DNA from 2 places in the Paraburkholderia aromaticivorans genome. Region 1 is predicted to be linked to the other one. Evidence: riboswitches for the same ligand, from Rfam matches in the RefSeq annotation. Region 1 holds a riboswitch; the other holds the start of a gene.

Region 1 (7,857 bases):
GACCAGAATCAGCGCGGTCCGTTCGATCGAACTCGATTGCACCTTGCTGACGATGTCGTCGAGCGTGCCGGTGAGCTTCTCCTCGTCCGGCCAGCTCGCGCGATAAATCACCGCGATTGGACATGCGCCGCCGTAATGCGGCCGCAATTCATCGACGATGCGCGCAAGATGCCGCACGCCGAGGTGAATCGCCATGGTCGCGCGGTGCCGGGCGAGATCGGCGAGCTGTTCGCCTTCGGGCATGCGGGTCTTGCTCGCGAAACGCGTGAGGATCAGCGTCTGCGACACCTCGGGCAGCGTGAGTTCGCAACCCAGCGCCGCCGCGCACGCGGCCGTGGCGGTGACGCCCGGCACGATCTCGTAGGGAATGTTCAGCTCGCGCAGTCTGCGAATCTGTTCGCCGATCGCGCCGTACAAGGACGGATCGCCGGAATGCACGCGCGCCACGTCCTGGCCTTTGGCGTGTGCGGCCGCGAGCAGCGCGACGATCTGGTCGAGGTCGAGTTCGGCGGTGTTGACGACCTGCGCGGCCGCGTGACCTTCGAGCACCGCGGCCGGCACGAGCGAACCCGCGTACAGGATCACCGGGCAACTGCGCACGAGGCGCTGCCCTTTCACCGTGATCAGTTCCGGGTCGCCAGGACCCGCGCCGATAAAAAACACTGTCATTCACTACTCCATGATTCGTTGGGTCGGCGTGACACGCACAGGCGATTCGGGCGCAATTCAAGCCGCCGCTTGCAGCGCTTCGAGCAGGTCGGCAACGTGGTCGAATTCCCGATCCGCCGGCGGCAACTCGGGCCGGCGCAACATCACGACCGGCAGACCGCGTTCTCGCGCGACTTCGAGTTTCGCTTCGGTCGCATTGCCGCCGCTGTTTTTGCTGACCACCACATCGAAGGCTTGCAGCGCGAACAACGCGCGCTCGCCTTCGAGCGTGAATGGGCCGCGCGCCGCGAGTATGCGCGCACGCGGCGTGTCCTCGTGCGAATCGAGACAACGCACCGTCCAGAACTGATGCGAGGGGATGTCGTCGAGATGCGCGAGCGGCTCGCGACCGAGCGTGAAGAGCGGCTTTCTGAACGGCGCCAGCGCATCCGTGAGCTCGTTCCAGTCGCCGGCCATACGCCAGTCGTCGCCGGCTTGCGGCTGCCAGGCCGGGCGACGCAGCGCCCAATACGGCACGCCCGTGGCGCGGCTCGCCTGCGCCGCATTCGCGCTGATTTGCGCGGCATAGGGATGGGTCGCATCGATCACGAGGCCAATGCCCTCGCTATTTAGGTAACGCGCCATGCCCTCACTACCGCCGAAGCCGCCCACGCGCACCGCGCACGGGAGATCGTCCGGCACCTTGCCGAGGCCGGCAAGACTGTACACGTGGGCGGGGTCGCCGAGTTGCCGCGCGATCCGCAGCGCGTCGCCGGTGCCGCCGAGCAGCAGAATCCGCCTCATTGCGCGGCTCCGATCAGGTTGCCCTGACGGTCGATCGCGAACATTTCCACGGTGACCTGCGGCGGCACGATGGCGCGCGCCAGCGTCAGCGCATGCCGGCAGACGATATCGCCGAGCGGCACCTGCTGCGCGCGCGCCAACGCCACCGCCTGCTGGCTCGTATTGGCCGCGCGGATCGCCGCCTGAAGCGCGGCGTCGGCGCCATATTCGGCCGCCCATTGCGCGAGCCGTTCGAGGTCGATGCTCGAATTGCGGCTATGCAGATCGAGATGCCCCGCCGCCAGCTTGCTGAGTTTGCCGAAGCCGCCGCACACGCTGAGGCGCTCGACCGGCGCGCGCTTCATATGCTTGAGCACCGCGCCGACGAAGTCGCCCATTTCGATCAGCGCGATATCCGGCAGACCGTAATGCGCGCGCATCGCCTCCTCGCTGGCGTTGCCGGTGCAGGCGGCCAGATGCGTGTAGCCGTTGGCGCGCGCGACGTCGATGCCCTGATGGATCGACGCGATATACGCCGAGCACGAGAAAGGCCGCACGATGCCGGTGGTGCCGAGAATCGACAGGCCGCCGAGAATGCCCAGGCGCGGGTTCATGGTTTTCAGCGCGAGCGCTTCGCCGCCTTCCACGCCGATCGTCACCTCGAAGCCGCCGCCATATCCGTGCTCCGCCGCCAGTTCGGCAAGGTGCTCGGTCATCATTCTGCGCGGCACCGGGTTGATCGCCGGTTCGCCGACCGGCAGCGTCAGTCCCGCGCGCGTCACCGTGCCGACGCCGGGCCCCGCGCGAAACTTCACGCCCGGTTCGGCGACGAGGCGCACGCGCGCGAATACGACCGCGCCGTGCGTGACGTCGGGATCGTCGCCGGCGTCCTTGACGGTGCCGGCTTCGGCACCGCCGTCGCCGTTGCCGATCAGACGGCAGAACACCAGCGGCATCGGCACATGCTGGCCCCTGGGCAGCACGATCTCCGCCACGTTGCTAACCACGCCCGCCAGCAACAGACGCGCCGCCGCCAGCGACGTCGCGGTGGCGCAACTGCCGGTCGTGTAGCCGCTACGCAGCGGCGCGGGTTGTTCGGGCGTTTCGTCGCGCATCAGGGTTCTTGCGGTGAGTCGGTGTTCAAAGCGTTGGTGGCGTTGGTGGCGTTCGCGCCGTTCGCGCCGTTCGCACCGTTCGTGCCGTTCGTGCCGTTCGTGCCGTTCGTGCAGTTCGTGCAGTTCACGCCGTTCGTAGCGTTCGTTACATCGGCCGGGTCAATGGTGTTCCTGGCGCCCTCGCCGCTCGGCTTCGTCACGTCCAACAGCGTGATCGGCAACGCCTGCCGCCATGTATCGAAAGCGCCGAGCGGCTGGGCGTCGGCCAGCGCGATCCGCGTCAGCGTGCCGCCGTGCCGCTCGCGCCAGGCGACCAGCGCCGCTTCGCCCTGCAACGTAACCGCGTTGGCGACCAGCCGGCCACCCTCGCGCAGAGCGGCCCAACATGCCTCCAGCACGCCCGGCACGGTCGCGCCCCCGCCGATGAACACCGCATCCGGCAGCGGCAGCCCCTGCAGCGCGGCAGGCGCGCGGCCTGCGACGAGTTGCAGACTCGGCACGCCCAGCGCGTCGCGATTGTGTTCGATGAAGCGCTGACGCTCGGCGTGTCCTTCAATCGCGATCGCGCGGCAGGTCGGATGCGAGCGCATCCATTCGATGCCGATCGAGCCGCTACCCGCGCCCACGTCCCACAGCAGTTCGCCGGGCGCCGGCGCGAGGCGCGCGAGCGTGATGGCGCGCACATCGCGCTTGGTCAACTGGCCGTCGTGGCGAAAAGCGTCATCGGGCAAGCCGCAGGTCAGCGGCAAACGCGGCGCGCCCTCGGTGGCGCGGCAGTCGAGCGCGATCAGATTCAGCGCGGCCACTTCGCCCGCCGGCCACTGATCCGCGCGGCCGTCGATGCGCCGTTCCAGCTCGCCGCCCAAGTGTTCCAGCACGCTCATGCGGGTCGCCCCGAAACCGCGGGCGTTGAGCAACTCCGCGAGCGCCGCGGGCGTGCGTCCGTCCGCGCTCAGCACGAACACGCGCGCGCCGTCGTGCAGATGCGCGTTCAACGTCGCCAACGGCCGCCCCACCAGCGACACCGTCGCGACGTCCTGCAACGGCCAGCCGAGGCGCGCGGCCGCCAGCGACAACGACGACGGCGCGGGCAGCACCCGCAACTCCCCCGCCGGCAACTGCCGCGCGAGCGTCGCGCCTACGCCGAACAGCATCGGGTCGCCGCTCGCCAGCACGCACACCGCGCCGCCGCGTTCGGCCAGCAAAGGCGAGAGATCGAACGGACGCGGCCACGCGGCGCGGCGCGCGGCGAGGCGCGCGGGCAGCATCGCCAGATGGCGTTCACCGCCGTAGACCACCGACGCTTGCAGCAAAGCGCGCCGCGCGGGCCTTCCCAAACCGGCGAAGCCGTCGTCGCCGATGCCCACCACCGTCAGCCACGCGGGCATGCATCCATCCTCATTCTGTGTCTTCAAATAGTCCGCTGTGCCGCGCCGATCAAAGCGCCCAGCCTCGTTGTGCGGTTCGAAAAAAGGCATAATACAGCCGCCGGTGCCCTTCGGGGCCGAAGAGGGAACACAGTGCCACTGTGGCTGCCCCCGCAACTGTATGCAGCGAGTCCGCCTGCGCTCCACGCCACTGGTTCGACCGGGAAGGCTGCGGCGGACCATGACCTGCCAGCCAGGAGACCTGCCGGCAAGACTGTTCGTGCCAGCCAACATCGGGCGGGGTGTACCGATGCCGCAGCCATGCCCGCCTGACGGCATGCTCGGGCCGTCGCGCGACGCTAAACCGGTGTCCGTCTTGAATCAAGCTTCGCCTTCCACCGTTGTGTCCGACGCAGCCGCCACGCCGCGGCCCTCGGCGTGCCCGGGGCTGCTGCGCATCGTCGCCGCGCGCGACGGCGGGATTTGCCGCATCAAACTGCCCGGCGGCGAGTTGAGCGCGGCGCAGGCGCGGGCGATCGCCGATGTCAGTGCACGCCATGCGGCCGGCGTGATCGAGCTGACCAATCGTGCCAATGTGCAGGTGCGCGGCGTGAAGCGTGGTGAGGAAGCGGCGTTGATCGCGGCGCTGGTCGCCGCCGGTCTCGGGCCGATGCCGTCGGCGGGCGCAGCGAAGGCGGTGGCAATCGGTCCGGCGGACGTTGCGGACACGATGGCGGTGAGCGCAGTGGACCGGGCGGCAGCGAACGCAGTGGAGACGGTTTCGTCGAAGCTGCCGGACGCATTGGACGCGTCAGCCGCAATGGCGATCGCCGCCGACGACGTGCGCAACGTCATGATCAGCCCCGCTGCCGGACGCGATCCCTGCTCCCTGTTCGACACCCGCCCGCTGTGCGCCGAATTGCTCGCGACGCTGCAAAGCGAACCGCGTTTCGCGGCGCTGTCGCCGAAATTCGCGCTGTTGCTGGACGGCGGCGAACGGCTCGCGCGAGTGGATCATCCGCATGACGTTTGGCTGGCGGCGTCGCAGGAAGCCGACGGCGTGCGCTTCGTATTCGGCCTGGCGGGTTGTCCGCCTGCGAGTGCGTGGGCCGGCTCGCCGGCGCAAAATGAGTGCATCACGACGGACGAGTCCCACGCCAACGGCGCGGTCCCGCTAGCCGCGATACTCCCCTCGCAAGCTCCGGCTCTGGTACGCGCGCTGCTGCTCACATTCCTCGACCTCGCCGCCGCCGACGCCACGCGCATGCGTCACCTGCTAGCCGTGCATTCCGCCGACGCGCTCCTGCATCACGCTCAACGCTACCTCGACTTCCCGCTGACGCGAAACGCAGCGCTGGCCGGCTGGCATCGCCGCACGCCGGCCGATGCCGGCCTTCGGCTGGGCGCTCACGCGCAACGCGTGCCCGGAACCTGGCACGCAGGCGGCCAGCCGCCGCTGGGACGCCTCGACGCCAACACCCTCGATGCCCTCGCCGCGCTTTCGCAGCAGCACGGCAACGGCACGCTGCGCGTCACACCCTGGCAAAGCGTGCTGCTGCCCGACATCGCAACGCATGCCGTTCCAGCCGTGCTATCCGGTTTGGCGGCGCTCGGTCTCGCCTGCGATCCCGCGCAAGCCATCACGCGTCTGATCGCCTGCGCCGGTTCCAGCGGCTGCGCGAAAAGCCTCGCCGACACCAAGGCCGACGCGCTGCGCCTCGCCGCCCGCCTGGCTGCCGGCGTCGACGCGCACCTGAGCGGCTGCCCACGTTCGTGCGCCGCCGCGCATTGCGCGCCGTACACGCTGCTGGCGGCCGCGCCCGGCCTCTACGACCTTTATCGACGCGACGGCCGGCCCGGTTTCGGCCTGTGCGTCGCGCGCCAACTGACGATCGACCAGGCCGCCGACATGCTCGAACGCCTGGCCCGGAGTAACCCCGATGCTTGATTACATTCGCGACGGTCAGGAGATCTATCGCCAATCCTTTGCGACGATCCGCGCGGAGGCCGACTTGTCGCGCATTCCCGCCGACCTGGAAAAACTCGCGGTGCGCGTGATCCACGCGTGCGGCATGGTCGATGTGATCGACGACCTGCGCTTTTCCGAAGGCGCGGGCGCCTCGGGCCGCACGGCGCTTGCGCGAGGCGCGCCGATCCTCTGCGATGCCGGCATGGTCGCGCAGGGCATTACGCGTGCGCGGCTGCCGGCGAACAATGCGGTCGTCTGCACCCTCACGCATCCCGACGTGCCCGCGCTCGCGCGCGAACTCGGCAATACGCGCTCCGCGGCCGCGCTGGAATTGTGGCGGCCGCAGCTGGCGGGCAGCGTCGTCGTGATCGGCAATGCGCCGACCGCGCTGTTTCATCTGCTCGATATGCTCGACGCCGGCGCGCCAAGACCCGCGCTGATACTCGGCTTTCCGGTGGGCTTTGTCGGCGCCGCCGAATCGAAGGCCATGCTCGCGGAAGACAGCCGCGGCGTGCCTTACGTGGTGGTGCATGGTCGGCGTGGCGGCAGCGCCATGGCGGCGGCCGCCGTCAATGCGCTGGCAACGGAGGTCGAATAATGACGGTGCAAGGACGTCTGTTCGGACTTGGTGTCGGGCCCGGCGACCCCGAACTCATCACGCTCAAGGCGCTGCGTTTGCTGAAGGCAGCGCCGGTGGTCGCGTACTTCGTCGCCAAGGGCAAGAAAGGCAACGCGTTCAGCATCATCGAGGCGCATTTGCACGACGCGCAGCAGCATCTGCCGCTCGTGTATCCCGTCACGACCGAAGCGCTCGAACCGCCGCTTTCATACGAAGCGATCATCGCCGATTTCTACGACACCGCCGCGGAAATCGTCGCCGCTCACCTCGACGCGGGCCGCGACGTCGCCGTGATCTGCGAAGGCGATCCGTTCTTCTATGGCTCGTACATGTATCTGCACGACCGGCTTGCGCCGCGCTACGCGAGCGAAGTCGTGCCCGGCGTGTGCTCGATGCTCGGCGGCGCGGCGGTGCTCGGCTCGCCGCTCGTGTATCGCAATCAGAGCCTGTCGGTGCTCTCGGGCGTGCTGCCCGAAGACGAGTTACGCCGGCGTCTAGCCGATGCCGATGCCGCGGTCGTGATGAAACTGGGCCGCAACTTCGACAAGGTGCGGCGCGTGCTGGGTGAACTCGGCCTCGCGGACCGCGCGCTCTATGTCGAACGCGCGACCATGGGCAATCAACGCATCGTGCCGCTCGCCGACGTGGATCCGATGGCGTCGCCGTATTTTTCGCTGCTCGTGCTGCCGGGGGAAAAATGGCAAGGATGAACGCGCCCGCGATCGTGATTCTCGGCGCGGGCGCATTGGCGACCGCACGCCGCATTCAGGCGCTGTATGCGGATAGCCAGGTGCATGCGTTGCAGGGGCGCGTCGAGGCGGACGTGCCGTACAGCGAACTCGGCGCGCATCTGCTCGCGTTGTATGCGCGCGGCACGCCGATCGTCGCGTTGTGCGCGGCGGGGATCGTGATTCGCTGTGTCGCGCCGGCGTTGTCGAACAAGGGAGTCGAGCCGCCGGTGCTCGCCGTCGCCGAAGACGGCAGCGCAGTGGTGCCGCTGCTCGGCGGTCTCGCCGGCGTCAACGTGATGGCGCGCGAGATTGCCGCGATGCTGGCCGTGCCGCCCGCCATCACGACGAGTGGCGAATTGCGTTTCGGCACCTGCGTGCTCAATCCGCCCGACGGTTACACGCTCGCCGATATCGGGCAGGGCAAACGCTTCGTGTCGGATCTGCTGGCGGGTGAGAGCACGCGCATCGAAGGCGAAGCGCCGTGGCTCGACGACGCGCAACTGCCCCGCTCCGCTTCGGCGCGCCTCGCGATTCGCGTGACGCCGCGTGCGTGGGACGGGCGTGCGGATGAGCTGGTGATTCATCCTCGCAGTGTGGTTGTAGCGGTGATGGGTGGTGGTGCGGG
Region 2 (7,857 bases), 380 kb from region 1:
GCACGCCGGGCGACTGCGGGCGCGCGCGCGACGCCCCGTTCTCGCTGTTCAGCGGCCGGGCTTACCGGCACGCGCTGACGCTGCGTTTCTTCGAGCGCGCGAGCGGACAGGAAGTGTATAAAGTCAGCGCGTCGAGCAGCGATCGCGACGCGGATCCGCTGCATGCCATGCCCGCGCTCGTCAAAAGCGCGCTGGCCAGGTTTCCGTTCGATGCGCCGCCCGACTGGCGTGTGAAACTGCGTACCGACAAAACGGGCGGCGTGCCGGTGGTGACCTCGGTGAAGCCGCTGCAACCGTAACGCGCCCGCGTCATTGCGGCGCGTTGCGGTCCTCCGGCCAGCGGTTTTCGAAGACGCAGTCGGCGAGCGGCAGACGGCTCGCCCAACGTTCGGTTTCCAGCATCGGCTCGCTGTAGAACTGGTCGACGTGCCCCAGACACAGAATCGCCACGGGCCGCGCGCCGTCGGGCATGTGCAGCAGCCGGCGCACCGCGTCGACGTCGAACAGCGACACCCAGCCCATGCCCAGACCTTCCGCGCGCGCGGCGAGCCACATGTTCTGGATCGCGCACGCCACCGACGCGAGGTCCATCTCCGGCAAGGTGCGGCGGCCGAAGATATGGCGCTCGCGTCCGTCCATCAGCGCCATCACCAGCAGCTCGCCGCATTCCAGCATGCCTTCCACTTTCAGCTTCATGAATTCTTCGCGGCGTTGGCCGAGCGCGTCGGCGGTGGCGAGGCGTTCGGCTTCCACCGTGTCATGCAAGGCCGCGCGCAGCGTGGAATCGGTGATGCGCGCGATCCGCCATGGCTGCATGAAGCCGACGCTCGGCGCGTGATGCGCCGCGTCGAGCAGACGCCGCAGCACGGCCGGGTCGACCGCATCGCGCACGAAATGGCGCATGTCGCGGCGTTCGTAAATCGCGCGGTAGACGGCGTCGCGCTCGGAATCGTTAAAAGGCTGCGCCATGGAACAGGGCGGCCGCGAAGGCCGGGTTGGAGGGCCAGTAAGCGTGCATGTAGCTCGCCACGATCGAGCCGGCGCGGTAGACGGCTTCGCCGGGCGCGCCGCCTTGCGGCCGGGTGGCCGAGCGCAGCGGCATGAGCGGGGTGTTCAGCTTCGAATAGTGAAACGTGTGGCCGGTCATCGGCCCGTGCAGGCTGTCGATCTGCTGCATGCCGAGCGCGGTGAAACGCGTTTGCATCGTCGCGTGGCCGGGCAGCAGGCCGAGCATCGGCGTGCTGGCGCCGTGCGCGTCGGTGAGCCGGTTAAGCAGATAGAGCATGCCGCCGCATTCGGCCACGAGCGGCTTGCCGGCGCCCGCGTGCGCGCGAATGCCGGCGGCGCTGCGCGTGTTGCCCGCCAGCGCCGCCGCGTGCAGTTCCGGGTAGCCGCCGGGCAGGTACAGCGCATCAGCGTGTTCGGGCAGTGGCTGGTCGGCGAGCGGCGAAAAGTATTCGATCCGCGCACCGAGGGCTTCCAGCAGCGCGACGTTGGCCGGATAGATGAACGAGAATGCGGCGTCGCGCGCGATGGCGATCGTCCGGCCTTCCAGCAGGCGCGGCAGAGGCTGCGGCGCGGGCGCGCCGAACTCGACCGGCGGCGGCAGTTCGGCAAGCGGGGTGCCGCCGAGCGTGTCGGCGGCGTGATCGAGGCGCGCGTCGAGATCGTCGATTTCGTCCGCCTGGTGCAGGCCGAGGTGACGGTCGGGCAGCGCGATTTCGTCGCTGGCGGCAATGTGGCCGCACCAGCGCAGCCCATGCGGCAACGCCTCTTCGAGCATCTGCGCGTGCCGCGCGGAGCCGACGCGGTTGGCGAGCACGCCGTAAAACGGCACCTGCGGCCGGAATTGCGCGAGCCCGAAGGCCACCGCGCCGAAGGTCTGCGCCATCGCCTTCGCCGAAATGACCGCGAGCACCGGCACGCCGAAGGTGGTGGCGAGATCGGCGCTGCTCGGCGTGCCGTCGAACAAGCCCATCACGCCTTCGATCAGGATCAGATCGGCTTCGGCGGCCGCTTGCGCGAGCAGGTTGCGGCAGGCGGTTTCGCCCACCATCCACAGATCGAGCGAGAGGACGGGCGCGCCGCTCGCGCGCGCGAGGATCATCGGATCGAGAAAGTCGGGTCCGGTCTTGAAGACGCGTACGCGTCGCCCCAGCCGCCGATGGTAGCGCGCCAGACCCGCGGTGATCGTGGTCTTGCCCTGGCCCGACGCGGGCGCGCTGATAAAGAGGGCGGGGCACGCTCCGGGCGAAGTCTCCCCGGCAGACGTGTCGGCGGCCGTGCCGTGGGGGCCGGTCATCGCTCAGAACTCCACGCCGCGCTGCGCTTTCACGCCCTGCTCGCGATACGGATGCTTGACGATGCGCATTTCCGTGACGAGGTCGGCTGCTTCGATCAACGCGTCCGGCGCGTGACGGCCGGTCACCACCACGTGCACCATCGGCGCGCGCGCGGTCAGTACCGACAGGACTTCGTCGAGCGGCAGGTATTCGTACTTGAGCACCGTGTTCAGTTCGTCGAGGATCACCATCTGATACTCGCCGCTCTCGATCATGCGGCGCGCTTCATCCCAGCCTTTGCGCGCGGTCGCGATGTCGGCGTCGCGGTTCTGCGTGTTCCAGGTGTAGCCGTCGCCCATTGTGACGAAATCGCAATTGGCGATCGCGCCGAGAAAGTCTCGCTCCGACGTGTGCAGCGCGCCCTTGATGAATTGCACGACGCCGAGGCGCATGCCGTGGCCCAGCACGCGCACGGCCATGCCGAACGCGGCGGTGGTCTTGCCCTTGCCGGTGCCGGTGTTGACGATCAGCAGGCCTTTCTCGACGGTGGCGTTGGCCTGTTTCTTCTCGTGGCCTTCGCGCCGGCGCTCGGTCATGCGTTGGTGCGATTCGGGATCGGTCTTCATGGCAGGTTCGGTTCCTGAGTGTCGTTGTTGGGGTGTTCGTGATCAGCGACGGTGGTGGTCGTGGCGATCGCCACGGCGACGCCGGCATGCACCGTTTTGCGCATGAGGAGCGCGGCGCGCGGCACGTCATTGCAAGCGGCGAGGTCGCCGAGCCCGGCCGTTGCGGCAAGCAGCGCGCACGGCTCGCACACGCCGTCCACGCCGAGGTGCCCGCGCACTGCCGCCGAAGGCTCCGTCACGGGCATCGCCGCGATCTGTGCACGGCTGAAGAATGTCAGCGGCAGGGCATGACGTGCGCAGAATTCGCGCAGGCCCGTTTCGCCGGCTTTGGTATCGACCGAAGCCACGGTGCGGATTGCGTCGAATGCATGCGGGCCGAGCGCGGCGCGCACCGCCGCTTCGATCTGCTCAGCCGGGCTGTGCAAACGGCAGCCAATGCCGACGCTCAGCGTTTTCATGGCGTAGCCGCTCCGTGCGCGCCCGGCGTCGCGGCATCGGCCTGCGCCGCTGCGCGCATCAACGCGAGCGACACCACGCCGCCGATCACCACGATCGCCGGCGAGCCGAGTCCGGCGCGCGAGACGGTAGCGGCGAACTCGCCCAGCCGTGCGAGCGCATGGCGTTGCTCGGGACGGGTGGCCGACTCGATCGCCGCGCATGGCGTGTCGGCGCTCATGCCCGCCGCGAGCAACGCGCCGACGATATCGTCGAGCCGCCGCATGCCCATATAGATCACGAGCGTCATCTGCGTGGCCGCGAGCGCGGCCCAGTCCGGCTCGCCGCTGCCCGCGCCGTGCCCGGTGACGAACACCACGCCTTGCGCGTAGTCGCGATGCGTGACCGGAATGCCGATGGCCGCGGGCGCCGCGATTCCCGCCGTAATGCCGTTGATGACTTCGACCTCGACGCCGGCGGCATGCAGCGCCTGCTGTTCTTCGCCGCCCCGGCCGAACACGAACGGATCGCCGCCTTTCAGGCGCGCGACGCTGCGCCCGGCCCGCACATGATCAAGCAACTGTGCGACGATGCCGGCCTGCGGCGTGGACGGATGTCCGCCGCGTTTGCCGACGTAGACGATCCGTGCATCGGCGCGCGCGAACTGCAGCACCTCGGGATTCACCAGATCGTCGACCAGCACCACATCGGCTTGCGCCAACGCGCGGGTCGCCTTGAGCGTCATGAGTTCGACGTCGCCGGGTCCGGCGCCGATCAACCAGGCGCGGCTCATCGCGACGTGCACGGCAAGCGCCATGTCGTGACGTGCGGATCGGGGCGAAGCGCGCGGGAGCGCCGGATGGCGGATTTTTGGGGCATGCGGGCTACGGATTCGGGCACGGCGACATGCGCGGCTCGCAGCGGTCCTTTGGGGGAACTCGCACGCGAACGGACGCGTGACGTCGTGCTTCAGCGCCTTCACATCCGTCCCTCGCGGATTCCGGCGGCCGGCGGCGCGATGTTGCCTGAGGTTCGCCGCCTCCGCGTCTGGCCGGTATCCGGGCTGGCGGCCTCATGCGCTTTGCCTTCCCGTCCGCATTCATTGGCATGTGCGGGACAGTGGCATAGAAAAAACGCATGCGCGGCGCGAGACGAATCAACATCGCGCCGCAGGTCGCTTACCGTTGCGGGGACAGCACAGGTTGAGCGCATGAAAGCGCGGCCTGTTTCCCGTTTAACTGCACACGCGAATGCATGTGCGGGCACCAAACGCGCGCATACGATAGCACACGGCGCCCCGCCCGATAAGCGCTCGCGGCTTGGGTTTCCTTGACGGCATCGGGCCGCGGGCCTACACTCGCTCGCACTTTGGTGCTCGTGTGCGCGCTCGTGCGCATGCAGTTAAACGGGAAACAGGGCACCCGCCTGCCATGGATCGGGTCAACCTGTGCTGCCCCCGCAACGGTAAGCGAAATGTGGCGCTACGGTCAGTGCTGTAGCGCCGCAAAGCCGGCTTCGATGTCCACGCGCAAGGCCGCGTCGGCATATCACCACTGGGCGAGAAATCACTCGTCCGGGAAGGGGAAGCGGCGCTATCGCCAGCCCGGATACCGGCCAGAATACGAAGGGCGAACGCCGCGGGGATGCGGCGGTGCGTTCATGATCTCAATTCCGCTTTCTGTTTACCGTTGTCGCGGCAATCCGTCGTTCGTCCCCGTGTTTGATTTTCGCCGTGGCTTGCCAGGCCCATGTCGGGTTTGTCAGGACCATACGGACAGACGCGCGGATACGCCGGCAGGCACGTGCAACTCCTACGGATGGACCTCACGATGCAAACCCAGATGCGCAAGATCCCCGTCACCATCGTCACAGGCTTTCTCGGCAGCGGCAAGACCACGCTGCTGCGGCATATTCTTCAGCATGCGGGCGGCAAGCGCATCGCGGTCATCGTCAACGAGTTCGGCGAACTCGGCATCGACGGGGAAATCCTCAAGGGTTGCGGCATTGGATGCGATGAAAACGGCGTCGAAACCGAAGGCCAACTGTATGAGCTCGCAAACGGCTGCCTGTGCTGCACCGTGCAGGAAGAGTTTTTTCCGGTGATGGAAAGGCTGGTCGAACGCCGCGATCAGATCGATCACGTGCTGATCGAGACGTCGGGCCTCGCATTGCCGAAGCCGCTGGTGCAGGCATTCAACTGGCCGCAGATCAAGAACAGCTTCACCGTGGATGCCGTGGTCACCGTGGTGGACGGTCCGGCTGCGGCAAGCGGCCAGTTCGCCGACAATCCGCTCGCCGTGGATGCACAGCGCAAAGCCGATCCGAATCTCGATCACGAGTCGCCGCTGCATGAACTGTTCGAAGATCAGTTGTCCGCCGCCGATCTGGTGATCCTGAACAAAACGGATCTGCTCGACGACGCGCAGCAAAACGCGGTCGAGGCGGTGATTCGCGAAGAGATTCCGCCGCAAGTGAAGATCGTGCGCGCGCAGAAGGGCCAGCTCGATCTGCATACGCTGCTGGGCCTCGAAGCGGCCTCGGAAGACACGATCCACTTGCGCCACGATCATCACGGTTCCGCCGGCGACGCCGACCACCATCACGACGAATTCGATTCGGTGGTCGTACACGCGAACGCGCCTTCTCGCGAAGCGGTGATCGCCGCGCTGCAAGGCCTCGTCGAAACGAACACGATTTATCGCGTCAAGGGCTTCGCGGCGCTGCCGGGCGCGGCGATGCGTCTGGTGATTCAGGGCGTGGGCCGCCGCTTCGACAGCTATTTCGATCGGCGCTGGCAAGCGGGCGAAAATGGTCCGAGCCGCTTCGTGCTGATTGGCGAGGATCTCGATCAGGCCGCGTTGCAGCGTGCGTTCGACACGGCGCTCGGCGTCCCGTCGGCCGTCGAAACGCAACAGGCGTAAGCGCTCATGCATCTGCTGCGCACCACGCCGGGTGGCTTTGTCGACGATACGCAGGGCGTGATCCGTATCGATCAGCAGCCCGCCGATATCGTGGTGCTCAGTTCGGCCGACACCACGCTGTCGCTGCTCGCGAGCGTCTTTCCGCGGCTGGGCGAGGGTTTCCCCAGCGTGCGGCTCGCCAACGTCACGTATTTGCGGCAGCCGGCCTCGGTCGATTTCTATGTCGAAGACGTCTTGCAGCATGCGCGCGCGGTGGTGGTCGATCATCTCGGCGGCGAGGCCTATTGGCCTTATGGCATCGAGCAGGTGGTGGCGCTCGCCGAGCGCAAGCAGCAGACGCTCGCAATGTTCTCCGGCGATCTGCAGGAAGATCCAAACCTGCTCGCGCGCAGCACCGCGAGCGCCGAGCTATGCCATCAACTGTGGCGCTATCTGCGCGAAGGCGGCCCGCAAAATGCCGAAGCGTTCCTGCGCTGTATCGCGCACCGCGCCGTCGGCTGGGGGCGCGAGCCTGCGCCGCCGCGCGCGTTGCCCGCCGCGACGCTCTACCATCCCGAGCGGGACACGCCGACGGTTGCCGACTGGCAGGCGCGCTGGCAACACAACGCGCCGGTCGCGGCGATTCTGTTCTACAAGGCGCATCTGCAGGCGGCCAATACGGCCGTGTTCGACGCGCTGATCGATGCGCTCGAGTCGCAGGGCCTGAATCCGCTGCCGATTGCGATTACCTCGCTCAAAGACACGTTGAGCCGCGAAGTCGTGCAATCGCTGTGCGCCGAGCACAAGGTCTCGCTGGTGCTGAATACGACCGCCTTCGCCGCAAGCGCGATCGACGACCCCGAGCCGCTCGCGCTCGCCGGCGACGCGCCGGTGTTCCAGGTGATTCTCAGCGGCGGCAATCGCGAAGACTGGCAGAAGGACAATCAAGGCCTCAATTCGCGCGATATTGCGATGCATATCGCGCTGCCGGAAGTGGACGGCCGCATCATTACGCGCGCTGTCAGTTTCAAGGGCCTTGCATACCGTTGTCCGCACACTCAGGTCGACGTGGTGCGTTATCAACCGGATGCCGGGCGGGTGGCTTTTCTCGCCGAGCTCAGCCGCCGCTGGTGCCGTCTGCGCTCGCTCGACAACGCGGACAAGAAACTCGCGCTGATCCTCGCCAATTATCCGATGAGCGAGGGGCGCATCGGCAATGGCGTGGGGCTCGATACGCCGGCCTCGGTGGTGGGCATTCTGTCGATGCTGCGCGACGAAGGCTATCGTCTCGCCGATTTGCCCGCGAACGGCGACGCGTTGTTGAAGAAGCTCACCGAAGGCGTGACCAACGATCCGGTGGTGCGCGATCTGCGTCCCGCGCTGCAAAGCCTTGCGCTAGACGACTATCTTGGGTACTTCAACGCCTTGCCCGCTGAGGCGCGGCACGCATTGAACGCGCGGTGGGGCACACCCGATCAGGATCCGACGCTGAGGCGCGGCCGTTTCATGATCGCGGGCTGGCGGTGCGGACAGGTGTTCGTCGGCATTCAACCCTCGCGTTCGCGCGAACAGGGCGATTACGCCAGCTATCACGACGCCGACCTCGTGCCGCCG

What was found. Region 1 has a riboswitch for cobalamin ahead of cobG (precorrin-3B synthase). Riboswitches for the same ligand answer to the same signal wherever they lie in the genome.
Region 2: another riboswitch for cobalamin. It lies ahead of cobW (cobalamin biosynthesis protein CobW); the one in region 1 lies ahead of cobG (precorrin-3B synthase).

The regions. Positions count from the first base shown of each region.
Region 1 is NZ_CP022990.1:710,699-718,555, forward strand. Features, by position in the region: gene cobM (precorrin-4 C(11)-methyltransferase) at 1-669, opposite strand, end outside; gene CJU94_RS22950 (cobalt-precorrin-6A reductase) at 727-1,452, opposite strand; gene CJU94_RS22955 (cobalt-precorrin-5B (C(1))-methyltransferase) at 1,449-2,546, opposite strand; gene cbiE (precorrin-6y C5,15-methyltransferase (decarboxylating) subunit CbiE) at 2,546-3,934, opposite strand; cobalamin riboswitch at 4,019-4,197, shown strand; gene cobG (precorrin-3B synthase) at 4,251-5,861, shown strand; gene CJU94_RS22970 (precorrin-8X methylmutase) at 5,854-6,480, shown strand; gene CJU94_RS22975 (precorrin-2 C(20)-methyltransferase) at 6,480-7,211, shown strand; gene cobJ (precorrin-3B C(17)-methyltransferase) at 7,208-7,857, shown strand, end outside.
Region 2 is NZ_CP022990.1:331,465-339,321, forward strand. Features, by position in the region: gene CJU94_RS21260 (DUF4136 domain-containing protein) at 1-299, shown strand, start outside; gene bluB (5,6-dimethylbenzimidazole synthase) at 310-969, opposite strand; gene CJU94_RS21270 (cobyrinic acid a,c-diamide synthase CobB) at 953-2,302, opposite strand; gene cobO (cob(I)yrinic acid a,c-diamide adenosyltransferase) at 2,306-2,908, opposite strand; gene CJU94_RS21280 (cobalamin biosynthesis protein) at 2,905-3,366, opposite strand; gene cobA (uroporphyrinogen-III C-methyltransferase) at 3,363-4,136, opposite strand; cobalamin riboswitch at 4,376-4,628, opposite strand; cobalamin riboswitch at 4,696-4,976, shown strand; gene cobW (cobalamin biosynthesis protein CobW) at 5,173-6,264, shown strand; gene cobN (cobaltochelatase subunit CobN) at 6,271-7,857, shown strand, end outside.